DNA from 2 places in the Acidovorax sp. LjRoot66 genome. Region 2 is predicted to be linked to the other one. Evidence: riboswitches for the same ligand, from Rfam matches in the RefSeq annotation. Region 2 holds a riboswitch; the other holds the start of a gene.
What was found. A riboswitch is a leader RNA that binds a small molecule or an ion and turns the genes downstream of it on or off. The one in region 2 is predicted to bind S-adenosylhomocysteine.

Region 1 (15,761 bases), 5.9 Mb from region 2:
TGCTGATTGCTGCCCTGCAACACCTTGTCGAGAAAGATGCGGCCCTGACCGTGCTGGACACCCATGCGGGCGCAGGCCTGTACCGGCTGGACGGCGACTATGCCAACACCAGCGCCGAGTCGGCCGACGGCATCGCCCGGCTGATCGCTCCGGGCGTTCCCGCGCTACAGCCGGCCCTGCAGGCCTATCTGGACATGGTGCGCGCCTTCAACCAGGGGGCGGCCACGCGGGTCTACCCCGGCTCGCCCTTCATCATCCAGCGCCTGCTGCGCGAGCGCGACAAGCTCAAGCTGTTCGAGCTGCACCCGACCGACCTGCGCGCGCTGGCGGGCAACGTGGCCCAACTCGAAGCCGGCCGCCAGGTGGCCGTGCTGCACGAGGACGGGTTCGAGGGTATCAAGAAATTCCTGCCCCCGCCGGCCCGGCGCGCGCTGGTGCTGTGCGACCCCAGCTACGAGATGAAGAACGACTACGCCAAGGTGCTCGACATGGCGGCGGATTCGCTCAAGCGCTTTGCCACCGGCACCTATGCGTTCTGGTACCCGATCATCCCGCGCCCGGAAGCCCATGACCTGCCACGCCGCTTGAAGACCCTGGCCACCAAGGCGGGCAAAAGCTGGTTGCATGCCACGCTGACCGTCAAGTCCAGCAAGATCACCGAAAATGCCGCCGGTGACGTCAAGCGCCCCGGCCTGCCGGCCAGCGGCATGTTCCTGATCAACCCCCCCTTCACGCTCAAGGCCGCGCTCAAGGAAGCCCTGCCCCAGATGACCGAGCTGCTGGCGCAGGACAAGAACGCCACCCACACGCTGGAATCCGGCGGGTAGAGAGAAGAGAACGGCCCCGCTTAGCGCAGCGGCGCCCGCTCAGGGAGAACGCCGCAAGCGCGGCGGCACGGCACGTGTGCGGCGACCGTTGCTGGCAGCTGGTGCGCCCGCTTCATCGGCCTCAGGGGAGGCCAAACGCTGCAAGAGGTTGTCCAGGGGAGCGGGCGGGCATGTGACCGCATCTGCGCCCAAAGGGAAGACGTCCACGGCCTTGAGCCCCAGGCTTTGCACCCCCAGTGCCATCGCCGCGCCACGGCTCAGGTCCACGATGCGATTGGCCACGTGCGGGCCCCGGTCGTTGACCCGCACCACCACGCCCTTGCCCGTCTCCCGGCTGCGAACGCAGATGCGGGTACCGAATGCCAGCGTGCGGTGCGCCGCCGTCATGGCGTTCATGTCGAACAGCTCGCCACTGGCCGTGCGCCGCCGGTGGAAACGCTGGCCATACCAGGAGGCCAGCCCCGTTTCCAGGGGGCTCTCGTCTACATCGGGGGAGTCGTCTTCGTCGTCGTTCATTTCCGCCGTATCAGACGGCAGGGTGGGATAGGAAGGCACGGCAGCCCCATTGCGAAGCGGCAATACCTCTGCCGCGTCGGCTGGCACCTTGAGGCCGCTGCCTGTTGCACCATCCAGGCGCAACCCCGCTTCCTCGCCCCATGCGGATGGCCACCACAGCAGGCAGGCCACCAGCGCGCAGGCGATTCCTCGCAAAAAATCAGCGCTTGCAGCGCGCAAGAAACGCCTCTTCAAAGCGTTTCAGGTCGCCCCGCTCGCCCTCGGTGAGGTCGGTCCGGGCGCGCTTGGCGTTCAGGATGCGCTGCGATTCCGCACATTGCTGGACCTGGCGGGCATCCTGCTGGCGCGCCGCGTCGGCCGCCGCCTGGGCAGACTGCTCCTCGTCGCGGCGCTGGCGGTCGCCGGAGCGCCGCTCGTCGTACATGCGGCGCGACGCATCGCGCTCCTCCTCGCTGCAGTCGCGGCGGTACTCGCGCTGCATGCCCTGCACCACGTCGGGCGCGATCTTGCGCGAGTAGGCGTTGCGGATGTTTTCGTCCAGCGAGCGGCAGCGCCCACTCATGTAGCTGTAGTGGTCCGGCACGTCGGGCGCCGTGCGCACTACCGTGGGACGGGAAGGCTGGCTGTACGAATAGGAAGACGGGGCAGGTCCCGCCTCCACCGTCCGGGTGGTGCTGCCACTCGGGCACGGGCGCGACAGGCTGTAGTCATTCCCATTGCCATCCCGGCAGTGGTAGCGCGTCTGCGCTCCCACATTGGACACACCAAGCCCAGCCAAAAGGGCCAGCATCACCGCAAATACAACCTTCATGGCGCACCAGAAAAATGAAACAAAGGGTATGGATATTACCGTTTCGGCCCGGTTACAGCACCAGCCGGCGGCAAATTTCGAGCGTGGCAGCACTCTGGTTCATGGTGTAGAAGTGCAGAGCCGGCACGCCCTCGCTGCGCAATTTGTCACACAGATCGGTCACCACGTCGAGGCCAAAGGCCTTGATGCTGGCCGTGTCGTCGCCGAAGGCCTGCAGGCGCAGGCGGATCCAGCGCGGGATCTCGGCGCCACAGGCATCCGAGAAGCGCATGAGCTGGGTGGAGCTGGTGATCGGCATGATGCCGGGCACCACCGGAATGCTGGCACCCAGGCGCTGCACGTCGTCCACGAAGCGAAAATAGGCATCCGCGTTGTAGAAATACTGGGTGATGGCCGCATCGGCACCCGCCTGCACCTTGGCCAGGTAGGCCTTGACGTCGGCCTCCGGCGAGCGCGCCTGGGGGTGCACCTCGGGGTAGGCGGCCACTTCGATGTGGAAGTCGCGCCCCGTCTCGGCCCGGATGAAGGCCACGAGGTCGCTGGCGTACTGGAACTCGCCGCCCGCGCCATAGCCGCTGGGCAGGTCGCCGCGCAGCGCCACCAGGCGCTTGACGCCCATGGCCTTGAGCTGCGCCAGCTCCTGGCGCACCGATTCGCGCGTGGCGCCGATGCACGAGAAATGCGAGGCCGCAGGCACGCCTTCGGCCAGGATCTCGCGCACGGCGCCGAAGGTGCCCTCCTGCGTGGAGCCGCCCGCACCATAGGTGACGGAGCAGAACTCAGGGCTCAGCGCATACAGCTGCTGGCGCTCGGCGCGCAGCTTGTCAGCACCTGCCGGCGTCTTGGTGGGAAAGAACTCGAGGCTTACCGGAAAGCCGGTGGCCTGCGCCTTGGCTGCATTCATGCGGCCCTCCTGGCAAAAACAAAGAATTCACGGTTGCCGTCGCCACCGCTGATGGGGCTGTCCAGCCAGGCCTGCACCGTGAGGCCCAGACCGGCACAGCAGTCGCGGATGCGCTGCTCGACCACCGCGTACAGGGATTCGTCACGCACGATGCCGCCCTTGCCCACCTGGCCGGGCTGCAATTCGAACTGCGGCTTGACCAGCATCAGCAGCTGGCCCTCGGGCGCCAGCAGCGGCACCAGCGCCGGCAGCACCAGTGTGAGCGAGATGAACGACAGGTCGCCCACGATGAGCTCGAAGCTTGGCGTGGTGTCCACCTTGTCGTAACCCGCACGGCGGCGCAGCCCGGATCGGGGCGTGGGCTCCGTGTCTGCCGGCGTGCCACCCTTGGCAGCGTCCGCCTCGATGTCGTCGTCGCTCACATCGTCGCTGTCGTCGTAGTCAGTGACCTCGCCATCGCCCGACATCCAGCGGTACGGGTTTTCGGGCTGCACGTCGTCTGCCACCGCGCCGCCCACCGGGTCCGAGATCGCCTGCTCGCAGGCTTCCTTCAGCGTCTGCGCGGTCACCGATCGCGCATTCAGCCCTTCCACGCAGACCACGCGCACGTCGCTGCGCAGGCTCTCGTGCAACTGGGCCTGGCCCACGTCCACGCCGATCACCTGCACCGCGCCCTGCTGCAGCAGGCAGTCGGTGAAGCCGCCGGTGCTCTGGCCCACGTCCAGGCAGCGCAGCCCGGTGACGGACAGGCCCACCGCCTTGAGCGCGCCTTCGAGCTTGAGCCCGCCGCGCGAGATGTACTTCACCTCCGCGTCGTCGAGCAGCCGCAACTCGGCCACCGAGGGAATCTCGTCACCGTTCTTGCCCACCTTCTGCCAGGGCGACAGTGGCGACAGGCGCCACTCCACCCCTGCGGCGATCAGGCGCTGTGCCTGCGACCGTGTGGTGGCATGGCCGGATTCCACCAAAAAAACATCTGCGCGCATGCGTCACTCTCTCACCCGAGGGCAATGGATTTCAGGGCCTCGAGGGCACGAAGGCGTTCACCGCCGCCGGTGCCTTTACCCAGAAGGCAAGGGCACCGGCGGCAGCAGCCGATCAGTAGCGGTAGGTGTCGGGCTTGTAAGGGCCTTGCTTGGACACGCCGATGTAGGCGGCCTGCTCGTCGGACAGCTCGGTCAGCATGGCGCCGACCTTCTTCAGGTGCAGGCGGGCAACCTTTTCGTCGAGGTGCTTGGGCAGCACGTAGACCTGGCCGTTTTCGTAGCGGTCCTTGTGCATGAACAGCTCGATCTGGGCGATGGTCTGGTTGGCAAACGAGCTGGACATCACGAAGCTCGGGTGGCCCGTGCCGCAGCCCAGGTTCACCAGGCGGCCCTTGGCCAGCAGGATGATGCGCTTGCCGTCCGGGAAGATCACGTGGTCCACCTGGGGCTTGATCTCTTCCCACTCGTACTGCTCGAGCGACGCGACCTGGATCTCGTTGTCGAAGTGGCCGATGTTGCAGACGATGGCCTGGTCCTTCATGGCCTTCATGTGGTCATGGGTGATCACGTCCTTGTTGCCGGTGGTGGTGACGAAGATGTCGGCCTTGTCGGCGGCGTACTCCATGGTCACGACCTTGTAGCCTTCCATCGCAGCCTGCAGGGCGTTGATGGGGTCGATCTCGGTCACCCAGACCTGGGCCGACAGCGCGCGCAGGGCCTGGGCACTGCCCTTGCCCACGTCGCCGTAGCCGGCCACGCAGGCCACCTTGCCAGCGATCATCACGTCGGTGGCGCGCTTGATGCCGTCCACCAGCGACTCACGGCAACCGTACAGGTTGTCGAACTTGCTCTTGGTCACCGAGTCGTTGACGTTGATCGCGCGGAACAGCAGCGTGCCCTTGGCCGACATTTCCTTGAGGCGGTGCACGCCCGTGGTGGTCTCTTCGGTCACGCCGATGATCTGGGCGCTCTTGCGGGTGTACCAGGTCGGGTCCACGGCCAGCTTGGCCTTGATGGAGGCGTACAGGCAGGTTTCTTCTTCGCTGGTGGGGTTCTCCAGCAGCGAGGCATCCTTCTCGGCGCGCTGGCCCAGGTGCATCAGCAGCGTGGCGTCCCCACCGTCGTCCAGGATCAGGTTGGGGCCTTCGCCTTCGCTGCCGGCAGGCCCGAAGTCGAAGATGCGGTGGGTGTAGTCCCAGTATTCGGCCAGGGTTTCGCCCTTGATGGCGAACACGGGCGTGCCGTTGGCGGCAATCGCGGCAGCGGCATGGTCCTGCGTGGAGAAGATGTTGCACGATGCCCAGCGCACGTCGGCGCCCAGGGCCTGCAGGGTTTCGATCAGCACGGCGGTCTGGATCGTCATGTGCAGGCTGCCGGTGATGCGGGCGCCCTTGAGTGCCTGCTGGGCAGCGAATTCCTCGCGGATGGCCATCAGGCCAGGCATCTCCGTTTCGGCGATGCGGATCTCTTTGCGGCCCCAGGCGGCCAGGCCGATGTCGGCAATGATGCAGTCGGTGTTGACCGGGGCGTTGACGCGTGCGTTCATGATGGTGTGCTCCAAAGCATGTTTGAAAGACCACGTTCAGCGCGGGGAGAGACAGAAGGCTCACCACACGAGAAGTGGATGAGCGTCGTTGCTAGATGACTCCGAGCCTCACGCCCCGCCAGTGCTGGGGACGCTGCAACGCTCCTCGGATGCGCGCATTATAAGGAAAAGGCCCGGGCACAGACCATTCATAGAATGACCACGTGGCCCCGCTGCGGATCAATGCGTCCGGCATGCAGGTCTTGCACCAGCGCCTGCGCCGCCGCAAAGCCCTGGTGCTCCTGCACCTGCATCCAGGGCTGGCGGGCATCGCTGATGCGGTCGATGAAGGCGCGCTGCGCGGCGTTGAACTTCTGGTTCACCACCTCCGGGCCCCAGTCGGCATTGCGCTTTCGGATCTGCACCGGAGCGAAGTAGAACGCCGGGGCCGGCCCGGGCAGCGCGGTATCGCGCAGGAAATGCGTGTTCTGGGCCGAGCCAGCATAGCAGTCGTAGACCAGCGCATCGCCCAGGTGGTGGTGCACCCGCGCGCGCAGGTCCTCGTCGCCCGAAAAGTCCACATACAGTGTGGGCACGGCCGTATCCAGCGCCTCCAGTTCGCCATAGGCCACGGTGCGGTCGTAGCACCCCAGGCCCTGCACGAAGGCGCTGTTGCGCGGCGAGGTGAGCGCCACCCGCTCGATGCCCTCCAGACCCAGCAGGCAGAACGCGGTGCCGAAGGCCGTCTTGCTCGACGCGCTGGAGAAAACCAGGCGCTGCGCACCGAAGAACGCGTTGTCCGCGAGGAAGTCCGCCAGCATGAATGAGGTGATGAACAGCGGCCGCACCAGCATCTGCCAGTTCTCGTCGGCGGCCCGGTAGGCCGGATCGGCGCTGGTGCGCGCGTACTGGTTGTAGGCCGAGGTCAGGCCCTGGCGGTGCTCCGCGCCATCGTAGAAGCCCCGCGCCGTCACGCGCACGGGCTGCATGCGCAGGTGGCTGGCAATCGGCCAATAGCCGTAGAAGCGCTCGCCCGCGGCCACGCCCTCCACGTCGGAGGCCACCACCTCGGCAAAGCCCCACACGGGCATATGGCCCCAGCCCTCCTCACCCGTGGGAAAGAAGTCCCAGTACTTCATGGCATCGCCGAAGGCGGCGTAGGTGATGTTGTTCGTCGTCACGGCCACGCGGTCCACGCGCAGCAGGGCCTCGCCGGGCTGCAGTGGCGCCAGGGGCGATTGCACGGCGCGGGTGTGATTCAATGCATTCTTGTCGGTCAACAGGCGGGTCTGCATGGTCATGGTGTGTCTCCGGTACGGTGGTGGAAATGCGCTGCGGTCACTGTATGGCGCCCTGCCCTGCAGCGGGTTCGGAAACCGATGAAGGCCCGGCCACCCAGCGCCGCTGCGGCTGCCAGGCCGTTGAAAAGGCCGCGCCAGGCCCGCGCCCGCTTCACCGTGCAGGCCATCTACGACGCCTTTGTTCGGATTTGGCAGCGCGACGGCTGGGACAAGCTCACCACACGCAACGTGGCGCTGGAAACCGGTATCGCCGTGGGCACGCTCTACGACTACTTCCCCAACAAAACGGCCCTGCTCTCGGGCTATGTGCGCCATTGCATCGAAGCCCTGCTCGCCGCCATCGACCGCGAGGCCGTGCAGCCCGCCGGCCTGCGCTGGGAGGAGCGCATCCACCACCTGGTGCGCCTGGTCTGCGGCGTGGATGCGCCCGAGCTGCCGACCTTCCACCCCGACATGCTGGCGCTGGAAGGCGCCATGGCCGAGCCGCACCACCACCGCCGCGCCCACGAAGAGCTGGCTGCGGCCTGGGGCCATGTGTTCGCCGCCTGCACAGACCTGCCCCACCCGCCGGGGCCGGAGATAGCCTACACCCTGCACCTGTCGGCCTGGGGCGGGCGGCGCTATGTGCTGTTGCTCCAGCTCGATCCTGCAGCCATGCGGCAATGGGCCGATGGCATGGAACAGCTGTGCTGCGCCGCCATCCGGCAGGCCGCCAATCCGCCACCCTGAACCTGTCACCTGCGCGGCTGCTGCGCTTTGCCCGGCACTCCACACTGGCGCCCTCACAGAAGAAGGAGCACCCCATGGACCCGAAGGACAAGGTCATCGTCGTCACCGGCGGCGCCAGTGGCATCGGCCGCAGCATCGCGCGGCGTTTTGCACAGGAAGGCGCCCGCGCTGTGGTCGTGGCCGACCTGCACCTGGAACCGGCCCAAGCCGTGGCCGACGAGATCGGTGGGCTGGCCGTTCGCTGCGACGTTGCGCGCGAAGCCGATATCCAGGCCCTGGTGGCCACCACGCGCGAGCGCTACGGCCGTGTGGACGCCTATATCTCCAACGCCGGCATCCTGGGCCGCCCGGGCGGCATCGAGCTCGAAGACCCGCTGTGGGACGCCATGTGGAACATCCACGGCATGGCCCATGTCTGGGCGGCCCGCGCCGTGGTGCCCGAGATGGTGGAGCGCGGCGAGGGCTTCTTCCTCGTCACGGCCTCGGCGGCCGGGCTGCTGACCATCGTTGAATCCGCGCCCTACGCCGTCACCAAGCATGCGGCCGTGGCCTTTGCCGAGTGGCTGCGCATCGCCTACGGCCGCAAGGGCGTGGGTGTCGCCTGCCTGTGCCCGCAGTCGGTGCAGACCGCCATGGTCACGGGTGACGGTGGCTCGGCCTCCCACGACGGCATCCTGCCGCCCGAGCAGGTGGCAGGCGACGTGCTGGCCGCCATGCAAGACGGGCGCTTCCTGGTGCTGCCCCACCCCGAGGTGGCGCAGTACTTTCGCAACAAGGGCCAGGACTACGAACGCTGGCTGGGCGGCATGCAGAAGATGTATGCGCGCCACACCCAGGCACAGGCGACCTGAGGGGCGGCCGCAGGAGGCGGGGGCGCCGGCCCGGTAAAATCGGAGGATCCGGGCGCCCCATGGGCTGCCCCACCGACTGCCGCAGCGTGCGCGCTGCCCACCCCTCTCCTGGAATTCCCCTGTGTCCTACGCCCCCGAAACCCGGCGCCGCCGCACCTTTGCCATCATTTCCCACCCCGACGCGGGCAAGACCACGCTGACCGAAAAGCTGCTGCTGTTCTCGGGCGCGATCCAGATCGCCGGCGCCGTCAAGGGCCGCAAGGCCAGCCGCCACGCCACCTCCGACTGGATGGAGATCGAAAAGCAGCGCGGCATCTCGGTGGCCTCCTCGGTCATGCAGATGCTGTACCGCGAGCACGTGATCAACCTGCTAGACACCCCCGGCCACAAGGACTTCTCGGAAGACACCTACCGCGTGCTCACCGCCGTGGACTCGGCGCTGATGGTGATCGACGCGGCCAACGGTGTGGAAGCGCAGACGCGCCGCCTGATCGAGGTCTGCCGCCAACGCGACACGCCCATCATCACCTTCGTGAACAAGATGGACCGCGAAGTGCGCGACCCGCTGGACATCATGGACGAAGTGGAGCGCGAGCTTGGCATGCCCTGCTGCCCCATGACCTGGCCCGTGGGCCAGGGCAAGGCCTTCGGCGGCATCATCAACCTGCGCACCAAGACCATGACGGTGTTCGAGTCCGGCAGCGAGCGCCGCCCGCAGGACTTCGAGGCCATCCCGCTGTCGGACGAGGCGAACCTGCGCGCGCGCTTCGGCGCCGAGTTCGATGCCGCGCTCGAAAGCATGGAGCTGGCCGTGGGCGCCTCGCCCGCGTGGGACCACGAGGCCTTCCTGGCCGGCAAGCTGACGCCCGTGTTCTTCGGCTCCGGGGTGAACAACTTCGGGGTGATGGAGGTGCTCGACGCCCTGGTGGACATGGCGCCGCCCCCCGGCCCGCGCGTGAGCACGCTGCAGGTGAACAAGCAGCCCGTGGTGAAGACCATCCAGCCCGAGGACGAGGGTTTTGCCGGCGTGGTGTTCAAGGTGCAGGCCAACATGGACGCCAACCACCGCGACCGCATCGCCTTCGTGCGCGTGGCCTCGGGCAGGTACACCCCCGGCATGAAGCTCAAGGTGCAGCGCACCGCCAAGGAGCTGCGCCCGACCTCGGTCGTGACCTTCATGTCCCAGCGCCGCGAGGCGGTGGAAGAGGCCTACGCGGGCGACATCATCGGCTTCACCACGCACGGCGGCGTGCAGCTCGGGGACACCATCACCGATGGCGCCAACCTGCAGTTCACCGGCCTGCCGTTCTTCGCGCCCGAGCTGTTCATGACCGTGATCCTCAAGAACCCGCTGCGCACCAAGCAGCTCCAGCAGGGCCTGGCCCAGTTGGGTGAGGAAGGTGCCATCCAAGTCTTCAAGCCCGACGTCGGCGGCCCCATGCTGCTGGGCGCCGTGGGCCAGCTGCAGTTCGAAGTGGTGCAGCACCGCCTGCGCGCCGAGTACGACGCCGATGTGCGCCTGGAAGGCTGCCAGTACACCGGCGCCCGCTGGATTACCGCTGACAGCCCGGCCGATCTGCGCGCCTTCACCGACGCCTACCCCATGCGCCTGTCGCACGACGCTGCCAATGCATTGGCCTACCTGTGCACCTCACCCTACGACGTGCGGCTGGCACAGGAGCGTTTTCCCAAGATCCACTTCCACCCGCTGCGCGAACACGCCGGGCTGAGCCTGGGCAGCGCGGGCTGAACCTCTTCCTCCCAGCAGCCATCTCCCGGCCATCTTCCCTCCATGCGGCACGCCCAGTCCTCGATAGCACGGCCTGCGCTCCGTGGCAGGGCGGCCGGCCTGCTGCAGCGGTTCATGCTGGTGGTCGCACTGGGACTGGGCTGCACCATGGCCGTGGCAGACCCGCCCCGCAGCGGCGCCAGGCAGCCCGCCGGGCCACGCGCGGAAATCCCGCTCGTCCAGGACATTCTGAACATGCCGGTCGGCGACCCGCCCGTCGAGTCCATGCACTGGCCGCAGGCGCTGGAGGCATTGGGCCGTCCCCGCGAGGCCGCCGCCCTGCGCCAGGCACTGCTGCTGCGCTGGCTGGCCAGCCTGCAGCCGACCGGCAACTTCGCTCCGACGACCGAAACCCTGGGCCAGGCCATCGAGTCCGTCGGTTCACCAGACAACACCGCCCGCGCCCGTGATGCCAAGGCCTGGTGGAACGCCCTGCTGGCCCGACAGCTGCGCATCGCACTGCCCGAGGCCAGCGTGCCCATGCCTGACGAGATCGGCAGCCTGCGGGAACGCCTGGTGAGCCTGCGCCCCGGCGTCTGGGTACTGCGCGACAACGCCAGGGCACCCACTGCCAGCCCGACCCCGGGCGTACCGCCCGCACCCGGTGTCTTCGCCCTGGTGGAACTGCGCAACACCGGCAGCAGGGCGCTGGCCCTGGGCCCGTTCGAACTCGAACTGCTGCCGGAGCGGGCTGCGGCCCAAGCCGCCACACCCGCCTGGTCGATGGCCTGCGAGACTCCCCGCTACCAGGCCAAAGCCCCCCTGGCGCCCGACCAGGCCCTGCCCTACCTGTGCCGGGGTCCGGCGCTGCAAGCTGCCGCAGAGGATGCGGGCGCGGTGCTCTTCGCCGCCCAGCAGCAGGGGCGGCTGCGCATCCGGTCCGACGCGCTAGACCGGGAATCCGAGCGCGACGCGCTCGTTACCGCGCTCGCGCAGCCCCGGCAGGACGCGCTGCGCAGCTTTCTGGCGGCCAATGCGTCGTGCGAGCAACGCGGAAACTGCGCCGCACAAGCCCGCGAGACCCGGGCGGGCGCGGCCAAGGCGGCCTCTGCAAGCCAGGCCCGCGAGCGCGATCGCTGGGCCGCCCTGAAATGGTGGGGGGCCCTCCTCGCCGGTGCTGCGGTGTATGTCGCCATGGCCCGCTACATCAGCGTAGCGGCCGCCTCGGTCGCCCTGTTCATTGCGCTGGCCATCCCGGCCTACCATGTCTTCCAGTCGGCGCGCACCATGAACACGGCCGACAACTGGGGCGGTTTTGTCGTGATCCCGATGATGGGCCTGGCCATCCTGGTTCCCCTCGTGGGGCCGCCCATTGCAGCCTGGATCTACCGCACCGCCACCAACCGCCAGGAGCGCCGCCGAACCCTTCTGTCGATCGGCTACGTGGTGGTCACGGTCCTCGCCTTCGCGTTGATCAACCGCATCCTGGACCTGCTGTTCTGACCGGGCTACGCCGGTCCCATTTTTTGCCTCCGCCTTCATGCATCCCCTGACCCACTGGCACATTGCAGCCACACCCCCTTTGCTGGGTGTCTTCACCGACATTGACGACACGCTGACCACCGACGGCGCCATCACGCCCGATGCGCTTGAAGCGCTGCGCGCGTTGCGCGCCGCAGGCCTGCACGTCATCCCTATCACCGGGCGCCCCGTGGGGTGGAGCGAACCCTTTGCGCTGAGCTGGCCCGTCGATGCCATCGTGGCCGAAAACGGTGCCGTCGCCCTGCGCCGCGTGGACGGCCCTGCGGGCCAAACCCTGGCCAAGACCTACCAGCAGGACGGGCCCACCCGCAAGGCCAACTACGCACGCATGCAGGAGGTACTGGCACAGGTGGAGCGCGAGGTGCCGGGGGCCAACCGTGCCACCGACTCCCCGGGCCGCGAGACCGACATCGCCATCGACCACAGCGAGTTCACCCAGCTGCCACAGGGCGCCATCGACGCCGCCGTGCAGCGCATGCGCGCTGCCGGCATGAACGCGACGGTAAGCAGCATCCACATCAATGGCTGGTTTGGCGCACACAACAAGCTCGAAGGCGCCCGCTGGATCGTGCGCGAACTGTTCGGCCGCGACCTTGATGCCGAGATGGACCGCTGGGTCTACGTGGGCGATTCGACCAATGACCAGCTCATGTTCCAGCACTTTGCGCACAGCGTGGGCGTGGCCAATATCGCGCGCTTCGTGCCGCAGTTGGCCCACCTGCCGCGCTACGTGACGGAGGGCGAGCGTGGTGCCGGCTTTGCCGAGGTGGCGCAACGCATCCTCACGCGGATGGCGGCCACCGCCTGACGGGCCAGGCCGCTGCGCACATGTCCCGGCGCAACACCTTCGCTCTGGGTTGGCTCGCCATGGGAGTCGGCGCCTTGGGCGTCTACCTGCTCACGACGCAGTACACGCCGGCCCGCTTTTCCGTGCGCGCGGGTGGCCAGGAGGTGCACGACCGCAGCACGGGCCTGACCTGGCGCCGCTGCGCCGAGGGCATGCCATGGACCGGTGCAGGCTGCGCAGGCGAGCCCCTGGCCCTCACCCAGATCGAAGCGGCGGAACACGCCGCTCAACAGGCAGGCTGGCGCCTGCCCACGGTGCGTGAACTGCACACGCTGGTGGACGAGGCGCGCAGCCACCCCGCCATCGACACCGAGGCGTTTCCCGACACGCCCCCCACATGGTTCTGGAGCGCAAGCCAGGCCAACAGCCGCATCACCCACGCCTGGCTGGTGCACTTCGGCGAAGGCCGGGCCAACATGGCGCTTAAGCTGAACCACATGCCGGCACGCCTCGTGCGCCCCTGAAAGATTTACAGGGTTTTGCTCAGCGTGACGATCACGCGCGATTGGTTGACGGGACCGAAGTAGTCCTTTTTGTTGGCGCCGACCACGGCAGCGCCCAGCGACAGGCCCGAGCCGAAGTCATAGGCACCGCCGACGCTGTAGTCGATGTAGTTGGGGGCCACGATGTCACCGCCGAAGCGCGTGTAGCCCACAGCGGCCTTGAGCGTGATCTTGGGCGCCACTTCCTGGGCGAACGCCAGATTCAGGTAGCCGGTGTTGCGGCCCTTGAAGCCAGGACCGGCGTAGGCAAAGTAATCCTTGGACAGGGTGTGCGAGTACTTGGCCGTCACGGGGCCGAAGGTGGCGGCGCCATAGACTTCGGTGGTGTTGCCGTTGCTGTTGCCGGGGTAGATGTAGGTCAGGGCACCCACGTCCAGGTCGACGGAGCCGGCCTTGAACTTGTAGCCGCCGTAGATGTCGGACTCGATGGAGTTGCGGGGCAGCCAGTCGACGCTGGAGTTCCAGTTGCCGACGTAGAAACCGGATTCGCCGAAGGCGTAGTCGAAGCCGCCCTGGATCGCGGGCTTGATGGCCCGGGCCTTGGAGACATCCTGGTCCTGGCCACGGAACTTGTAGTTCGAGGTCAGGGTTACGCTGCCGGTGAGCTGGGCGCTGGCCAGCAGGGGAAACGCGGCCAGCAGGGCAACAGCGAAAAGGGTGCGGGGAAATTTCATGGAGTGCAATCAAACGCAGATGGACAGGGGCTTGAGCGTAGGCAGGCGCCCATAAAGACCGCATAAAGACTTCGGCACCTGGCGTAAAGCTTTTGCCAGAAATGCCGCCCAGCCACCCGCGCGTACGCACCGCCATGCGATGCAATGGCAAGATCGTTGCCATCCCCCTGCGCCCGGAGCCGACATGCTGATCAACTGCGTTGTCTATGAAAACGGAACCAAGCTTGCCGACATCCCCGTCAGCGAGATCGGCGAGCACATCGCCTTGCCCAATTGCTTCGTCTGGGTGGCCCTGCACGATGCCACCGAACAGGAGCTGGCCGAACTGCAGCAGGCCTTCCACCTGCACCCGCTGGCCATCGAGGATGCCCAGCACGGCCACCAACGGCCCAAGGTGGAGGAGTACGGCGACTCGCTCTTCGTGGTGCTGCACCTGCTGGAGATCGATGGCCTGAACGCCACGCCGGCCCGCATCGGCGAGCTCAATGTCTTCGTGGGCAGCAACTACGTGATCTCGGTGCGCAACCGCAGCGAGCAGGGCTTCACCGACGTGCGCCAGCGCTGCGAGCGCGAGCCCGAACTGCTGGCCACCGGGCCGGGCTTCGTGCTCTACGCGCTGATGGATGCGGTGGTGGACCGCTATTTCCCCGTCATCGACGCGCTCGAAGTCGAGCTGGAGACCATCGAGCAGCAGATCTTCTCGTCCCAGGGCGAGGCGCGCGGCAGTGTGCAGCGGCTGTATGCGCTCAAGCAGCGGCTGACGGTGCTCAAGCATGTGGTGGCACCGCTGCTGGAGAGCGCGGGCAGGCTGCACGGCGGGCGCGTACCGCAACTGTGCAACGCCTCGCAGGAGTATTTTCGCGACGTGGTGGACCACCTGGGCCGCATCAACGCCTCCATCGACTCCATCCGCGACTCCATCGGCACGGCCATTCACGTCAACCTGTCGATGGTGACCATCGAGGACGGCGAGGTCGTCAAGCGCCTGGCCGCCTGGGCCAGCCTGTTCGCGGTGTGCACGGCCTTCGCCGGCATCTGGGGCATGAACTTCGAGCACATGCCCGAGCTCAAGTGGCGCTATGGCTATGCGGCGGCCCTGGCCGCCATCGGCGCTGCGTGCGGTTTCCTGTACTACCGGTTCCGCAAGGCCGGCTGGCTCTGACCCTCTCTGCGCCAAAGGTGCAGAGAGGGTCAGAGCCACCGCCTTCGGGTCAGGACGGCTTGGCCAGCCCCAGCTTCTCGACCAGCGCTTTCTCGCGTGCGAAGGTGTCCTGCGCAAACTTCTGGTAGGCCGAGGTGCTCATGTACATGGGCACCATGTCGTAGCGGGCCAGGGCCGTGCGGTAGCTTTCCTGCTCCATGGCCTTCTTGAAGGCGTCGTGCAGGCGCTTGACCACGGCGTCGGGCGTGCCCTTGGGCGCGCCGATGCCGAACGGCGAGTTCTGCACCAGGTTGAGTCCAAGCTCCTTGAGCGTGGGCGCATCGGGGAACTTGGCCAGGCGCTCGGCCCCCCAGGTGTTGAGCACGCGCAGCTTGCCCGCCTCGACCTGCGGCGCAAAGCCCGTGGAGTCGGCCGCGGCCATGATCTGCCCGCCCAGAATGGACTGCATCAGGTCGGCGCTGCCCTTGTAGGGCACATGCAGCAGTTCCAGCCCCAGTTGCTGGGCAATGAGCTCCATGGTCAGGTGCGGGCTGGTCATGGTGCCGGTGGAGCCGTAGCTGAGCTTGCCGGGATTGGCCTTGGCCCAGGCCACGAAGTGCGTCCAGGTCTTGAGCTGCGAGTCGGCGGGCACCACCAGGCCGAAGGCGTAACCCGTCACGTTGAGCACGTAGGCGATGTCCTTGACCGGGTCCCAGTTGATCTTGGTGGTGTAGGGCAGGCGGAACACACCGAGCGGAATCTGCGCCACGGTGTAGCCATCGGGCGCCGCGCTTTGCAATTGCTGCGCGGGCAGCGTGCCACCGGCACCGGGCTTGTTTTCCACGATCACGGGCTGGCCCAGGATCTTGCCGGCG
Region 2 (15,761 bases):
CCGGCTTCACCCCGCGCAGCGCCAGCGTGGCCGACTTCGACGCCCTGACCAAGCGCGAATACGAGCGCCTGGGCAAGGTCGCCCACAGTGCGCAGATGAGCGCCGACTGATCTCATACCCCCTTTTTCTTAGCACCGTGACCATGACCACTACCCTTGATGCCACCCACGGCACCCATCTGCGCAGTTGGGTCGCATCCGCCAACACGGCGGGCTGCGATTTCCCCATCCAGAACCTGCCTTTCGGCCGCTACCGCAAGGCGGGCAGCGGCGACGCGCTGCGCATCGGCGTGGCCATCGGCGACCAGATCCTGGACCTGCAGGCCGTGGGCCTTACCGCCTCCAACGACATGAACGCGCTGATGGCTGCCACGCCAGCCGCGCGCCAGGCCCTGCGCCAGCAGCTGTCCGAGGGCCTGCGCGAAGGCAGCGGCCAGCAGGCTGCCTGGTCCCAGGCGCTGTCGCCCCAGGCCGATGCCGAAATGGCTGTTCCCTGCCAGATCGGCGACTACACCGACTTCTACACCAGCGTGCACCACGCCACCACGGTGGGCAAGCAGTTCCGCCCGGACAACCCGCTGCTGCCCAACTACAAGTGGGTGCCCATCGGCTACCACGGCCGCGCCTCGTCCATCGGCATCAGCGGCCAGCGCGTCAAGCGCCCCCAGGGCCAGACCAAGGCACCCGAGGCCGCCGCACCGGTGCTCGGCCCCTGCAAGCGGCTGGACTACGAGCTGGAGCTGGGCTGGTTCATCGGCCAGGGCAATGCGCAGGGCGAGCCCATCGCCATCGGCCAGGCGGAGCAGCACCTGTTCGGCGTGGCCCTGTTCAACGACTGGAGCGCGCGCGACATCCAGGGCTGGGAATACCAGCCGCTCGGCCCCTTCCTGTCGAAGAACTTCGCCAGCACGCTTTCGCCCTGGCTGGTGACCATGGAGGCGCTGGCGCCGTTTCGCGCCCCGTTCGAGCGCGACGCGGCTGACCCGCAGCCCCTGCCCTACCTCGACTCGCCCGGCAACCGCGCCCAAGGCGCCTTCACCATCGCGCTGGAGGTGCTGCTGCAGACCGCGCGCATGCGGGAAGCCGGCGAGCCCGCTGTGCGCCTGGCCCTGACCAACACCCAGCGCGCCGCGTACTGGACGCCCGCGCAACTGGTGGCGCACCACACGGTGAACGGCTGCAACCTGCAGCCCGGCGATTTGATGGGGTCAGGCACGCTTTCGGGCCCCGAGGCCAGCGAAGCTGGCTCGCTGCTGGAGCTGACCGGCGGCGGCAAGCAGCCCGTGACCCTGCCCAATGGCGAGAAGCGCAGCTTCCTGGAAGACGGGGACACGCTGACCCTCAAGGGCTGGTGCGAGCGCGAAGGCGCCGTGCGCATCGGCCTGGGCGAAGTGAGCGGAACCATCATCGCCTGACGCCCCGCCGGCGGCCCCTTGGAGGGGCTGCCTTTTACAGGTTGGGCGCCAGCAGCCGCGCCAGCACGGCCTCGTCCATACCGCGGCGTTGCGCCATGTCGTGCAGCTGGTCATCGCCGATCCTGCCGACGCTGAAGTACGTGCTCTCGGGGTGGCCCAGGTAGAAGCCGCTCACGCTGGCGGCCGGCATCATGGCCAGGCTCTCGGTCAGGGTCATGCCCACCTCCTCGCACTGCAGCACGCGGAACAACTCGCTCTTGGCGCTGTGGTCGGGGCAGGCAGGATAGCCGGGCGCGGGGCGGATGCCGGCGTATTTCTCGCCGATCATCTCGTCGTTGGTCAGTTGCTCGCCTGCCGCATAGCCCCACAGGTCGGTGCGCACGCGGTGGTGCAGGCACTCGGCAAAGGCCTCGGCCAGGCGGTCAGCCAGGCTCTTGAACATGATCGCGGAATAGTCGTCGAGCGCGTCGATGAAGGCCTTTTCCTTCTTCTCGATGCCCAGGCCCGCCGTCACGGCGAACATGCCCGCATAGTCGGCGATGCCGCTGGATTTGGGCGCAACGAAGTCGGCCAGGCAGCGGCTCGGGCGGGTCACGCCGTCGATGACGTGCTTTTCGGTCTGCTGGCGCATGCCGTACCAAGTCATGGCGACCTCGGTCCGCGTCTCGTCGGTGTAGAACTCGATGTCGTCGTCGTTCACGCTGTTGGCCGGGTACAGGCCCATCACACCGCTGGCGGTGAGCCAGCGGCCCTCGATGATCTTTTTCAGCATGGCCTGCGCATCAGCGAACACGCGCGTGGCCTCCACACCAACGACTTCGTCGGTCAGGATGGCGGGGTACGGGCCGGCCAGGTCCCAGGTCTGGAAGAACGGGCCCCAGTCGATGTAGCGCGCCAGCTCGGCCAGGTCGAAGTTCTTGAACACGCGCCGGCCCAGCGCGCGCGGCACGGTGGGCTTGAACGCAGCCCAGTCCACCGGGGTCTTGTTGGCGCGGACCTTGGCCAGCGACCACAGCGGGGTCTGCTTCTTGTTGGCGTGCTGGGTGCGTACCTTGTCGTAGTCGGCGTTGAGCTCCTGCACGTAGTGGTCCACGCCGTCGCCCAGCAGGCTCTGGGCCACGCTCACGCTGCGCGAGGCATCGGGCACGTAGACCACGGGGCCTTCGTAGTGCGGCGCGATCTTCACGGCGGTGTGCACGCGGCTGGTGGTGGCACCGCCGATGAGCAGCGGGATCTTCTTGATGCGGAAGTGCTCGTCCTTCTGCATTTCGCCGGCCACGTACTGCATTTCTTCGAGGCTGGGGGTGATCAGGCCCGACAGGCCGACGATGTCGGCACCCTCGACCTTGGCGCGCGCCAGGATCTCGTGGCAGGGCACCATCACGCCCATGTTCACCACCTCGAAGTTGTTGCACTGGAGCACGACGGTGACGATGTTCTTGCCGATGTCATGCACATCGCCCTTGACGGTGGCGATGATGATCTTGCCCTTGCTGCGCACGTCGCGCCCGGCCAGCTCGTCCAGGCGCTTTTCCTCCTCGATGTAAGGGATCAGGTGGGCCACGGCGGACTTCATCACGCGCGCGCTTTTCACCACCTGGGGCAGGAACATCTTGCCCGCGCCGAACAGGTCGCCCACGACGTTCATGCCGTCCATCAGCGGGCCTTCGATCACGTGCAGCGGGCGCCCGCCCCTGGCCAGCACGATCTGGTAGGCCTCTTCGGTGTCTTCGACGATGAAATCGGTGATGCCATGCACCAGCGCGTGCGACAGGCGCTCGCCCACGGTCTTGGGGGCCTCGGGCGTGCCGCGCCATTCGAGGCGCTTGCTCTCGTCCTTGGCACCGCTCTTGGCGGTCTCGGCCACCTCGACCAGGCGCTCGCCGGCATCGGGGCGGCGGTTGAGCACCACGTCCTCCACGCGCTCGCGCAGCGTAGGCTCCAGGTCGTCGTAGACGCCGACCATGCCGGCGTTGACGATGCCCATGTCCATGCCGGCCTTGATGGCGTGGTACAGGAACACGGTGTGGATGGCCTCGCGCACCGGGTCGTTGCCGCGAAAGCTGAAGCTCACGTTGGAGACACCGCCCGAGACCTTGGCGCCGGGCAGGTTCTGCTTGATCCAGCGCACGGCCTCGATGAAGTCGACCGCGTAGTTGTTGTGCTCTTCGATGCCGGTGGCCACCGCGAAGATGTTGGGGTCGAAGATGATGTCCTCGGGCGGGAAGCCCACCTCGTCGACCAGCACGCGGTAGGCGCGCTCGCAGATCTCGATCTTGCGCTCGTAGGTGTCGGCCTGGCCCTGCTCGTCGAAGGCCATGACCACGGCGGCAGCGCCGTAGCGGCGCACCAGGCGCGCCTCGTGCTTGAATTTGTCGACGCCCTCCTTCATGGAGATGGAGTTGACGATGCCCTTGCCCTGCACGCAGCGCAGGCCGGCCTCGATCACCTCCCATTTGGAGCTGTCGACCATGATGGGAACGCGCGCGATGTCGGGCTCGGAGGCGATCAACTGCAGAAAGCGCACCATGGCCGCCTTGCTGTCGAGCATGGCCTCGTCCATGTTGATGTCGATGACCTGGGCGCCGTTCTCCACCTGCTGGCGGGCCACGGCCAGGGCCTCCTCGTACTGCCCGTTCAGGATCATGCGGGCGAAGGCCTTGGAGCCGGTGACGTTGGTGCGCTCGCCGATGTTGACGAACAGCGTGCCCTCGCCAATGGAGACGGGCTCCAGGCCGGACAGCTTCAGGGGGGGCATGGGAAGGGCGGACATCAGACTCACCTGCGCAATCGGTTCAGTAACGTAGGTGAGCGTCGTTGCGGGGTGGTCGGCCCCGAGCCTGACGAACAGCCGGCATCTGTGTGCCTGGGCGGTCCGCTGCAACGCTCCTCGGGGGAGGCATGATTTTACCTGCTCAGCGCACAGGGAGGAATTGCAGGAAAGTGCCCCCCACAATCCCCTGCACATAGCTGATGGCCGCGCGGCGGTATTTTTCGGTCACCACCAGCGCCACCAGGTCCAGGCGGGCGATGACCTTGCCGAATTCGCGCTCGAAGCTCAGGTTGCGCCCCTGGGGACCGATCTCGTCGGCCCACAGCAGCGGCTGGCCCGCGGCATTGCGCCGCTGGGACAGCAGCCACACGGCCGATTCGACGTTGCGGGCGGCGTTGTACAGGTGCTGGGCGTCGAGCGAGTCGAGCAAAAAGAACTCGCTCTTGCCGCCATGGGCGGTGACCAGCATGTCGGCCGAGGCGACGATGAACGCGGCCACCCGGTCGCCCGTGAACTCGGGCGCCAGTGCAAACGCCAGGGCGGCGATGTCGCGCCGGCCCTGCAGCGGCGCCCAGGGCTGGCGCTGCGCGATGGCGGCGCGCACCTGCTCCATGGCCTGCTCACGGCTGGCCGCGCCGGCCTTGCGCCACTCGGCCGGGTTGCGGCGGTAGAGCTTGTCCATCAGCAGGGTCAGGCTGGCCAGGTTGTCGCGCATGGCCAGGGTGGCCATGCGGTTCACATCGGACTGGGCCAGCTCGCCCGTGCTGGTGGGCGCACCCCGCACCTCGCCGCGCGGGGTGGGCGCCGGGGCCGCACAGCCAGCCAGCAGGGCCAGGGCGGTCAGGGCCGCGCAGGCCAGGGGTAAAAACGAAGGGAGAAGGGATGCAGGCGCCACCATGTGGGCCGCATTATGGCCATGGCTGTCCCGGCCTACGCAATCGCGAGCGAACGCGCAGCGACATCGCGCACGATGTCCTGCGTGGTGTGCAGGAACCGGTCGACATCCGCGGGCGAGTGGCAGTGCAGCGGCGAGACCCGCACGGCGCCCTGCAGCCCGAACGATTCGAGCATGCGCCGCGAGTAGATGCTGGCCGCGCTGCGCTCGTACACCGTGACGCCGCGCAGGCCGTACTCGTGCACCGCCTGGGTGCAGTCGATCCCCGAAAGGCCGATGGCGATGATCAAATCGCGCCGCGCCAGGTCGCCATGGTCCAGGTAGACCTGCACGCCCTCCATGGCGCGCAGCCCGGGCACCTCGGCACTGCCGTCGAGCAGGCGCGCCAGCAGTGCGCGCTCGTGCAGCAGGATGCGCTCCATGCCCACAGCAAAGCGCTCGCGGCGGCCTGCGGCACCGGGCGCGGCAACACCCGAGGCATCGCCCAGCCAGCACACGTAGTCCATGATTTCGGTGAGCACCGCGAACTGCCATGGCGCAGCGCTGCCCAGGTCCCAGAAATCGGGCGCCTTGCCGGCCAGCTTGTGGTGGGGCAATGCGGCCGCGCGGTCCGACAGCCAGGCGAGGCCCGAGCCGCGGCAGCCAAAGAACTTGTAGGGCGCGATGTTGATGCCATCCACCGGCGTGGCCTGCAGGTCGATCAGGCCGTGGGGCGCATGCTGCACGGCGTCCACGATGATGTACAGGTCGGGCTTCACGGCGCGGGCGCGCTCCACGATCTGCACCATGTCGAGCTTGGCGCCCGATATGTTGGACGCATAGATCACGTTGAGCAGGCAGGTGCCCCCATCCACCAGGCGCACGATGGCATCCACGTCGACACCGCCGGTGGCTGGGTTGCTCGGCGCCACGCGCAGCTCGCGCCCGGTCTGGCGCGCGTAGTGCTCCATGGCGTCGAAGGACGAGGGGTGCTCAAGCACCGTGGTAACCATATTGGTGCCGGGCACGTTCTCGGCCACGGCGCGCACCATGTCGAACATGGCGCCTGATGCGGTCAGGGCCGCATAGACGCTGCCTCCCTGCGCGTTGAGCAATGTGCGCAGGTCACCCGCACCTGTGGCCTGCACGCCCTGCAGCTCGCGCGCCACCTCGTGGATGCGCTCGGTGTTGTCGGGCACGGCATCGACCTGGCCCATGCGCTCCACGGCGGCCTTCAGGCGCAGCGAGCCGCCCGCATTGTCGAAGTACAGGCGCTCACTCCCGCGGTGGTCATGCTCCACCTGCAGGAAACGCTCGCGCACCGCCCGCATCAGGTCCTCGGGGAACAGCAGGCCGTCGGGATGCCCGGTCAGAGAGGATGCAGCCATCACACCCCCTTGTTGTTGGGGTTGCGGTAGGCCTCGCGCACCGCATCGGTCATCGGAAAGTTGATGTTGATATTGCTCGGCGGGATGGGCTGGGTGAACCAGCGCGCATACAGGCGCTCCATCTCGCCGGACTTCATGAGCTGCGTGACAGTCTGGTCCACCAGCGCCTGAAAGGGCGCATCGTTCTTGCGCAGCATGATGCCGTAGGGCTCCTGGCGCAGCACCACGTCCTTCAAGATCACGTAGTCACCAGGGTTGGGTGACACGGCAATCAGCCCTGCGAGCTGCACGTCGTCGAGCACGTAGGCCACGGCCCGGTCACTGGCCAGCAGCAGGAAGGCGTCGGCAGTGTCCTTGCCCGAAATCTCCTGCACCTCCAGGTTTTCTGTGCGGCGGAAGCTGCGCAGCAACTGGATCGAGGTCTGCCGGCCACGGTCGCCACGCTCTTGCCCGCCAGGTCTGCCAGCGAGGTGATGCCCGACTTCTTCTTGACCGCCACAGTGATGTTGGTGACGAAGTGGCTGGGCGCAAATGCGACCTGTTGCTGGCGTGTCACCGAATTGGTGGTGGTGGCGCAGTCCAGGTCCACGGTGCCGTTCTGTATCAGTGGAATGCGGTTCAGCGAATTGAGCAGGGTGTACTGCACGCGCAGCGCAGGCAGGCCGAGTTTGGCCTTGACGGCGTCGACGATCTTCAGGCAGATGTCGTTGGAAAAGCCGACGGGGTCACCGCTGCCCGCAGGCTTGTACGAGAAGGGGACGGAGCTGTCGCGGTTGCCAATGTGGATGGTGCCGCTCTCCTTGATCTTGCGCAGGGTGTCGATCTCCTGCGCCATCGCAGCGGATACCAGCACGGTGGCGCCCAATGCAGCGAGAGCAGACATCTTGAAGAGGTGCATGGCGGTCTTTCCAGAAAAGCGGGGCGGTCGACGGGACCAGGGTCGCCACCGGAAATCTCTCGGTCAGTGCATTCGGTGGCGGGCTGGAACGGATTCTGGAATTGCTCTTACTTTAAAAAAAGCGATTTTTTGTGCTCGAATTGCATGAATAAAAGTGATTTGAAAGCCACGCACTCCCATGATGACCTTCAAGCAGCTCGAAGCCCTGTACTGGATCGCCCAACTGGGCGGCTTTGCCCAGGCGGCACACAAGCTGCACACCTCGCAGTCGGCCGTGTCCAAACGGGTGCATGAGCTGGAGCAGCTGTTCGACACCCCGCTGTTCGACCGCAGCCAGCGCACCGCACGGCTCACTGAAAAGGGCGAAGAGATGTTCGTGCTGGCACGCCAGCTGCTGCGCCAGCGCGATGCGGCGGTGGAGCAGTTCAGCAAGCCGGGGGTGATCGAGCGGCGCCTGCGCATCGGCGTGACCGAACTCACGGCCATGACCTGGCTGCCCCGGCTGGTGGCGCTGGTGCAGCAGCACTACCCCAAGGTGACGCTGGAGCCAGACGTGGACGGCAGCCTGCCGCTGCGCGACAAGCTGCTGGCCGATGACCTGGACCTGGTCATCGTGCCCGATGCGTTTGCCGATGCGCGCCTGCCCGCCAAGGCCGTGGGCCAGGTGGAGAGCGCCTGGATGTGCCAGCCCGGCCTGCTGCCCGCCGGCCCGGTGCGCCTGCACCAGCTCGCGCACCAGCGGCTGCTGGTGCAGGGGCAGTCGTCAGGCACCGGCCGGCGCTACGACGCATGGATGAAGGAACTGGGCGCCGAGCCCTCGGACGCCATCGTGGTGAGCAACCTGATCGCGCTGATCGGCCTGACCATCTCGGGGCTGGGCGTGAGCTACCTGCCGCGCCACTGCCTGGACCCGCTGATCGGCGCCGGCCTGCTGGCCGTGCTGGAAGTGGACCCACCCCTGCCGCCCGTGCCCTACGTGGCGCTGTACAAGGGCGAGCACCGCAGTGCGCTGGTGTCGTCCATCACCATGCTGGCCCAGTCCTGCTGCGACTTCACGCGCGCTTTCCAGGCGTTCCCGATGGGGGATGGCACAGAGCGACCCTGACCCGGGCCTATGCGTGCGGAATGCCATCGATGGGGCATTCGGCTGTGCCCACCGTGTCGCGCGTCAGCGCCTCCACCGCGGCGCGCGTGCTCTCGGGGTCGGTCACCCAGCGCTGGTAAAAGCCGTAGGGGCAGGCGGCCACGCCTTTGTCCCCCTCGCCGGAGTTGAGGAGGCCGGTGTAGCCGCGGTGCAGCAGCTTGAACAAATGGTTCTCGGACTGGCCGTTCCTGCGGAAGTCGCGGATCAGGCTGGTGGACAGGGCCGCATACTGCACGCCGTACTCCTCTTCGCCGCACTCGCCCAGGGTGCGGCCGTCGAAGCCGATCAGTGCCGAATGGCCGAAGTAGCTGTACACGCCATCGAACCCCGCCGCATTGGCCACCGCCACGTAGGTGTTGTTGGCGAAGGCCATGGCCTTGCTGATGAGGATCTGCTGCTCCTTGGCCGGGTACATGTAGCCCTGGCAGCGCACGATGAGCTCGGCGCCCTTCATTGCGCAGTCGCGCCAGATCTCGGGGTAGTTGCCATCGTCGCAGATGATGAGGCTGATCTTCAGGCCCTTGGGCCCGTCGCTCACATAGGTCTGGTCGCCGGGGTACCAGCCCTCGATGGGCGTCCAGGGCATGATCTTGCGGTACTTCTGCACGATCTCGCCCTGGTCGTTCATCAGGATGAGCGTGTTGTAGGGCATCTTGTGCGGATGCTCCTCGTGCCGTTCCCCCGTGAGCGAGAACACTCCCCAGACCTTGGCCTTGCGGCAGGCAGCCGCGAAGATTTCCGTCTCGGGGCCAGGAATGGTGGTGGCGGTCTCCATCATCTCCTGGCGGTCGTACATGATGCCGTGGGTGCTGTACTCGGGGAAGATCACCAGGTCCATGCCCGGCAGGCCGGTCTTCATGCCCCCCAGCATGTCGGCGATCTTGCGCGCGTTGTCCAGCACGTCGGCCTTGGTGTGCAGGCGCGGCATCTTGTAGTTGACGACCGCGACGCCAACGGTGTCCTTGCTGCTCGAAATATCGCCGTGGATCATGGCGGGTTCTCCTTGGATCGGTACTCGGTGGCCAGCGTCAATGGCTGATCATCCAGGGCCTTTTGGTGGGAAAAGTCTTGGCGCCATTCGGTGCCGTGACCGTCCCGCCGCGCTTGGTAGTGCCGCCGCCGCTGCAGCAACCACACCCCGAGGGATGGCGCAGCCGGCCGTAGCTGCCGGCATCACCATCGCGCGAGGACGAGCGCGGGGTGTGCTGGGCGCGCTCGTTGGTGTCGTGCGCGCGGCGCTGCTCGGGGCTCACGCAGGCCAGGTGCGGCGCATGGGCGAACACGCGTGCCGCAGCCGCCCCGCAGGCGGGGCAGGCGCAGGGCTCGTTGCGCAGGGCCACGCTGCGCAGCGCATCGAAGTTGCCGCAGTCGGCGCAGGCGTAGTCGTAGGTGGGCATGGGGGCCTGCCTTGCTACTTGTCTTGCGAGATCGGCATGTCGATGCTGCCGTCGAGCATCTTCACCGGGCCAGCGGCCGTGGGGTTGATGTCGAAGTCGAAGATCTCGGTGGGCAGCCACAGCGTGGCGCAGGCGTTGGGCACGTCCACCACGCCGCTGATGTGGCCCTGCACCGGAGCGGTGCCCAGGATGGAATAGGCCTGCGCGCCGCTGTAGCCGAACTTCTTGAGGTACTCGATGGCGTTCAGGCAGGCCTGGCGGTAGGCCACCGTGACATCGAGGTAGTGCTGCTTGCCCGATTCGTCGACCGAGATGCCCTCGAAGATCAGGTAGTCCTTGTAGTTGGGCGTAACGGGGCTGGGCTTGAAGATCGGGTTCTTGATGCCGTACTTGGCCATGCCGCCCTTGATCAAGCTGACCTTCATGTGCACCCAGCCGGCCATCTCGATGGCGCCGCAGAAGGTGATTTCGCCGTCGCCCTGGCTGAAGTGCAGGTCGCCCACCGACAGGCCCGCGCCTTCCACGTAGACCGGGAAGTAGACCTTGGAGCCGCGCGAGAGGTCCTTGATGTCGCAGTTGCCGCCATGCTCGCGCGGCGGCACGGTGCGTGCGCCCTCGGCGGCGGCCTTGGCCCTGGCCTCGCCCTGCAGCTGGCCCATGTGGGCCGTCACACCGTTGGGCGGGTTGGCCAGGCCGGGCACACGATCGGGATCGGTGGCGATCAGCTCGGCCTCGCGGGCGTTCCAGGCGTCGAGCATCTTCTGGTCGGGCAGGCAGCCGATGAGACCGGGGTGGATCAGCCCCGCGAAGTTCACGCCCGGAATGTGGCGGCTGTTGGTGAACATGCCGTGGAAGTCCCAGATGGACTTCTGCGCCAGCGGGTAATGCTCGGTGAGGAAGCCGCCGCCGTTCTTCTTGGAGAAGAAGCCATTGAAACCCCACAGGCTGTCGTCGCGCGCGCCGATGTCGAGCAGGTCCACCACCAGCAGGTCGCCCGGTTCGGCGCCCTTGACGCCCACCGGGCCCGAGAGAAAGTGCACGGTGGACAGGTCCACATCGCGCACGTCGTCGGCGCTGTCGTCGTTCTTGATGGCGCCACCGGTCCAGTCGTAGGTCTCGAGCTTGAACTCCGCGCCGGGCTCCACCCAAACGGCCATGGGGATGTCCGGATGCCAGCGGTTGTGTACCAGCGGGTTCTCGTACGGGGACTGCTTGAGGTCCACCTTGATCAGGGTATCGGCCATGGCGTGTTGCTCCTTGGATGGTTGTGGAAGGGGAACGAAAAGAGACGGGAGAGAGGATCAGACGGAAAGGTAGGCCTTGATGTGCTGCTGATCGGTGTCGGCACGCGCGGTCTCGTGTACCAGGCGGCCGCCTTCGATGACGAACAGGCGGTCGGCCACGTCCATGGCGAACGAGAGCACCTGCTCGCTGACCACGATGGTGATCTGGCGCAGCTTGCGGATCTCGTTGAGGGCGCGGGCGATGTCCTTGATGATGGAAGGCTGGATGCCTTCGGTCGGCTCGTCGAGCAGCAGCACCTTGGGGTCGGTGACCAGCGCGCGCGCAATGGCCAGTTGCTGCTGCTGCCCGCCCGAGAGGTTGCCGCCCTTGCGCCGGCGCATGTCCCAGAGCACGGGGAACAGGGCGTAGATCTCCTCGGGGATCTCGCGCGTCTTCGAGTTTTCGAGGCCCGTCTGGATGTTTTCTTCCACCGTCAGTGTCGGAAAGATCATGCGGCCCTGGGGCACGTAGGCGATGCCCTTGGCCACGCGGCGAAAGCTCTCGTCACGCGTCACCTCCTGGCCGGCCACGCTGATGCTGCCGCTCTTGACCGGCATCACGCCCATGAGGCTCTTGAACAGCGTGGTCTTGCCCATGCCATTGCGGCCCATGATGGCCACGGTCTCGTTGGCCCGGCCCGAGAACGAGATACCGTGCAGTGCTTCGCTCTGGCCGTAGGCCACGAACAGGTCCTTGACTTCCAACATATGGGTGCTCCTGTGCGGGGGGTGGTCGGTCAGTGGCCGAGGTAGACGTCGATCACCTTGGGGTCGTTCTGGACCTTGTCCATCGAGCCTTCGGCCAGGATCTTTCCCTGGTGCATGACGGTGACCTTGTGCGCGATGCGCTTGACGAACTCCATGTCGTGCTCGATCACGATCACCGCGCGGTTCTTGCAGATGCGCTGCAGCAGCTCGGCCGTGAGCTCGCGCTCGCGCGCGCTCATGCCGGCAATCGGCTCGTCCAGCATCAGCAGCTCGGGCTCCTGCATCAGCAGCATGCCGATCTCCAGCCACTGCTTTTGGCCGTGCGAGAGCAGGCCGGCCTCGGTGGCGAGCTTGTCGCCCAGGCCGATATCGTCGGCCACGGCCTGCACGCGCTCCTTCACTGCGGGGGTGCAACGGAAGGCGAGTGCGCCGAACACGGAGCGGCCCGAGGGGTAGGAGACCTCCAGGTTCTGGAACACCGAGAGGTTCTCGTAGATCGAGGGGGTCTGGAACTTGCGGCCTATCCCTAAGCGCACGCGCTTGTGCTCGGCCATGCGCGTGAGCTCCTCGTTCTTGAACTTGATGCTGCCACCGGTGGCGCGCGTCTTGCCGCAGATCAGGTCCAGCAGCGTGGTCTTGCCCGCGCCGTTGGGGCCGATGATCACGCGCAGCTCGTTCTTGTCGACGTACAGCGTGAGGGCGTCGATGGCCTTGAAGCCGTCGAACGAGACCGTGAGGTCTTCCACGGCCAGGGCGAAGTCGGTGTTGCTCATGAAGGGTGCTCCGGGTGCGGGGTGCGCTCAGGCGCTCTGGCTGCTGGTGCCTTCGGGCAGGCCGGGCGCATGCTGGGCCTTGGCGGCTTCGGCGTCAGTGGGCGCGCGCGGGGCGGTGGCGGGGGGTGGCACGGCGGCCTGGCGCAGCGCTTCGCGCCGGCCCTTCCACCAGGGCACGATGTGGCTCTCCCACAGGCCGGCCAGTCCCATGGGGAAGGCCATGGTCACGCCGATGAACAGGGCCGCCATGAGGAACAGCCACAGGTCGGGAAAGCTCTCGGAAAAATAGGTCTTGCCCGCATTCACCAGCAAGGTGCCGTAGACCGCACCCACCAGGCTCATGCGCCCGCCCACGGCGGCATAGATCACCATCTCGATGGAGGGCACGATGCCCACGAAGCTCGGCGACATGAAGCCCACCTGCAGCGAGAACAGCGCGCCGCCGATGCCCGACAGCGCGGCGGCCAGGCAAAAGGTGAAGACCTTGAAGTTGGCCACGTCGTAGCCCGAAAAGCGCACGCGGTCTTCCTTGTCGCGCATGGCCAGCAGCAGGGTGCCGAGCTTGCTGGTCTGGATGAAGCGGCACAGCACGATGGACAGCACCAGCAACGCCACGCACACGTAGTACAGGATGTACTTGGCGCTGTCGGTGCGCGTGTCCCAGCCCCACAGGGTCTTGAGGTCGGTCATGCCGTTGACGCCGCCGGTGTAGCCCTGCTGGCCGATGATGAGCACGGTGCAGATCAGCGCCACGGCCTGGGTGATGATGGCGAAGTACACCCCGCCCACGCGGCGCTTGAACATGGCGAAGCTCACGATCCATGCCAGCAGCGTGGGCACCACGATCACCGCGGCCAGCGAGAACGGCAGGCTCTTGAACGGCACCCAGAACGCGGGCAGCTCGGTGATCTGGTTCCAGTCCATGAAGTCGGGGATGCCGGGGGTGGACTGGATCTTGGTGCTGACCGGGTCGGAGGCTTCGAGCTTGAGGAACATGGCCATGGCGTAGCCGCCCAGGCCGAAGAACACGCCCTGCCCCAGGCTGAGCACGCCGCCATAGCCCCAGACCATGACCAGGCCGATGGCCACGAAGGCGTAGGTGAGGTACTTGCCGACCAGGTTCAGGCGAAAGATGTCGAGCGCCAGTGGCAGCACCACGGCCAGCAGCACGGTGAGCAGCACCAGGCTGGCGAGCTGGTAGCGCTGGATCCAGGCTTTGAGGGCATTCATGAAGTGACTCCGGTGAACTCAGGGTGAAATCGACAAACGCTCAGCGGCGCACCTTGGAGGCGAACAGGCCCTGCGGCCGCACCATCAGGATCAGCACGATCAGCGACAGCGTGATCACCTTGGCCATGGAGCCGGCCAGGAAGAACTCGGTGATGGACTGGGTCTGCGCGATGCCGAAGGCCGAGACCACCGTGCCCAGCAGGCTGGCCGCACCGCCGAAGGTGACGACCAGGAAGGCATCCACGATGTACAGCGAGCCCGAGGTCGGCCCCGTGGAGCCGATGGTGGTGAAGGCGGCCCCGGCCACACCGGCAATGCCGCAGCCGATGGCGAACGTCAGGCGGTCGGTCTTTTGCGTATCGATGCCCGTGGCGTTGGCCATCACGCGGTTGGCCACCGTGGCACGCACCCTGAGGCCCCAGCAGCTTCGGTGCAGCGCCAGCAGCACACCGCAGGTGACCACCGCCGTGAGGCCCAGCACGAACATGCCGTTGATGGGGATGTCCAGGCCCTCGACGGGCGCCCACGAGCCCAGCAGCCAGTCGGGCAAGGTGGGGCTCACTTCCTTGGGGCCGATGAAGGTGCGAAAGCACTGCTGCAGCGCCAGGCTGATGCCCCAGGTGGCCAGCAGCGTATCGAGCGGGCGCTTGTACAGGTGGCGGATCAGCCCCCACTCCACCAGCCAGCCCGCGGCAAAGGCAAAGCCGAAGGCCGCCACGATGGCCACCGGAAAATAGTAGGCCACCAGCTGCGGCGCATGCGTCGACGCGAGCGTGGAGCCCAGGTAGATGGTGTAGGCGCCGATGGTCATGAACTCGCCATGCGCCATGTTGATCACGCCCATCTGCCCGAAGATGATGGCCAGCCCCAGGCCCATGAGCAGCAGCACGGCAAACAGGCTCAGGCCCGCAAAGCCCTGCATGAGGCCGATGTTGAGCATTTCTGAAAAGTTCATGGGTGCCAGACTCCATTCACGGCAAACAAGGGGGCGGCCATGCGGCGGCCCGGCCTGGTGGGCCGGACGCTGCAGCGGGAGGATTTACTGGTAACCCTTGGGGAACGGATCGGGCTTGATCAATTCCGGCGATTCGGCAACGACCTTGAAGCTCGCGTCCGGCATGCCCATGGCGATGCGCGACTTGCTCCACAGGTGGTGGTTGGCGTCGAGCTTGACGTAGCCCTCGGGTGCGGTCTTGAGCTCGATGCCCGGCGAGGCGGCCACCACCTTGTCCACGTCGAAGCTCTTGGCCTTCTCGACCGCGGCCTTCCACAGCCACGGGCCGAGGTAGCCGGCCTGGGTCACGTCGCCGATCACGGCGTCCTTGCCGTACTTGCCCTTGAAGGCGGCGACGAACTTCTTGTTGTTCTCGTTGTCCAGCGACTGGAAGTACTTCATCGACGAGAAGAAGCCCGCGAAGTTCTCGCCGCCCACGCCTGTCATCTCGTCCTCGGTGACCGACAGCGTGACCAGCAGTTGCTTGTCACCCGTGATGCCGGCAGCCTTGAGCGCCTTGTAGAAGGCCACGTTGGAGCCCCCCACCACGGCGACGAACAGGCAGTCGGGCTTTTGCACCTTGATCTTGTTCATCAGCGAGCCGAAGTTGGTGCTGCCCAGCGGGTAGTACTCCTCGCCCACGATCTTGCCTTTCTGGAAGTTCTCCACGTGCTTGCGCGCGATCTTCATCGAGGTGCGCGGCCAGATGTAGTCCGACCCGATCAGGAAGAAGGTTTTGGCCTTCTTCTCGGTCTTGGCCCACTCCAGGCTGTACAGGATCTGCTGCGTGGCTTCCTGGCCGGTGTAGATCACGTTCTTGGACTGCTCCAGGCCTTCGTAGAAGGTGGGGTAGTACAAGAGACCGTTCTCTTTTTCGAACACCGG

Region 1: another riboswitch for S-adenosylhomocysteine. It lies ahead of ahcY (adenosylhomocysteinase); the one in region 2 lies ahead of metH (methionine synthase).

The regions. Positions count from the first base shown of each region.
Region 1 is NZ_CAXUQU020000001.1:6,444,762-6,460,522, forward strand. Features, by position in the region: gene ACSQ3Y_RS30175 (23S rRNA (adenine(2030)-N(6))-methyltransferase RlmJ) at 1-827, shown strand, start outside; gene ACSQ3Y_RS30180 (septal ring lytic transglycosylase RlpA family protein) at 867-1,343, opposite strand; gene ACSQ3Y_RS30185 (hypothetical protein) at 1,543-2,154, opposite strand; gene metF (methylenetetrahydrofolate reductase [NAD(P)H]) at 2,207-3,058, opposite strand; gene ACSQ3Y_RS30195 (TlyA family RNA methyltransferase) at 3,055-4,044, opposite strand; gene ahcY (adenosylhomocysteinase) at 4,157-5,590, opposite strand; S-adenosyl-L-homocysteine riboswitch at 5,664-5,741, opposite strand; gene ACSQ3Y_RS30205 (DUF2855 family protein) at 5,779-6,870, opposite strand; gene ACSQ3Y_RS30210 (TetR/AcrR family transcriptional regulator) at 6,949-7,599, shown strand; gene ACSQ3Y_RS30215 (SDR family oxidoreductase) at 7,674-8,450, shown strand; gene ACSQ3Y_RS30220 (peptide chain release factor 3) at 8,572-10,200, shown strand; gene ACSQ3Y_RS30225 (hypothetical protein) at 10,315-11,682, shown strand; gene ACSQ3Y_RS30230 (HAD-IIB family hydrolase) at 11,720-12,529, shown strand; gene ACSQ3Y_RS30235 (DUF1566 domain-containing protein) at 12,550-13,032, shown strand; gene ACSQ3Y_RS30240 (TorF family putative porin) at 13,038-13,745, opposite strand; gene ACSQ3Y_RS30245 (magnesium and cobalt transport protein CorA) at 13,930-14,907, shown strand; gene ACSQ3Y_RS30250 (tripartite tricarboxylate transporter substrate binding protein) at 14,957-15,761, opposite strand, start outside.
Region 2 is NZ_CAXUQU020000001.1:580,823-596,583, reverse strand. Features, by position in the region: gene ACSQ3Y_RS02805 (Bug family tripartite tricarboxylate transporter substrate binding protein) at 1-110, shown strand, start outside; gene fahA (fumarylacetoacetase) at 143-1,414, shown strand; gene metH (methionine synthase) at 1,449-4,187, opposite strand; S-adenosyl-L-homocysteine riboswitch at 4,217-4,312, opposite strand; gene ACSQ3Y_RS02790 (hypothetical protein) at 4,330-5,085, opposite strand; gene ACSQ3Y_RS02785 (aminotransferase class V-fold PLP-dependent enzyme) at 5,118-6,449, opposite strand; partial or broken gene ACSQ3Y_RS02780 (amino acid ABC transporter substrate-binding protein) at 6,449-7,347, opposite strand; gene ACSQ3Y_RS02775 (LysR family transcriptional regulator) at 7,529-8,452, shown strand; gene ACSQ3Y_RS02770 (aliphatic amidase) at 8,460-9,482, opposite strand; gene ACSQ3Y_RS02765 (FmdB family zinc ribbon protein) at 9,520-9,888, opposite strand; gene fmdA (formamidase) at 9,903-11,132, opposite strand; gene urtE (urea ABC transporter ATP-binding subunit UrtE) at 11,190-11,879, opposite strand; gene urtD (urea ABC transporter ATP-binding protein UrtD) at 11,909-12,652, opposite strand; gene urtC (urea ABC transporter permease subunit UrtC) at 12,680-13,882, opposite strand; gene urtB (urea ABC transporter permease subunit UrtB) at 13,923-14,837, opposite strand; gene urtA (urea ABC transporter substrate-binding protein) at 14,922-15,761, opposite strand, start outside.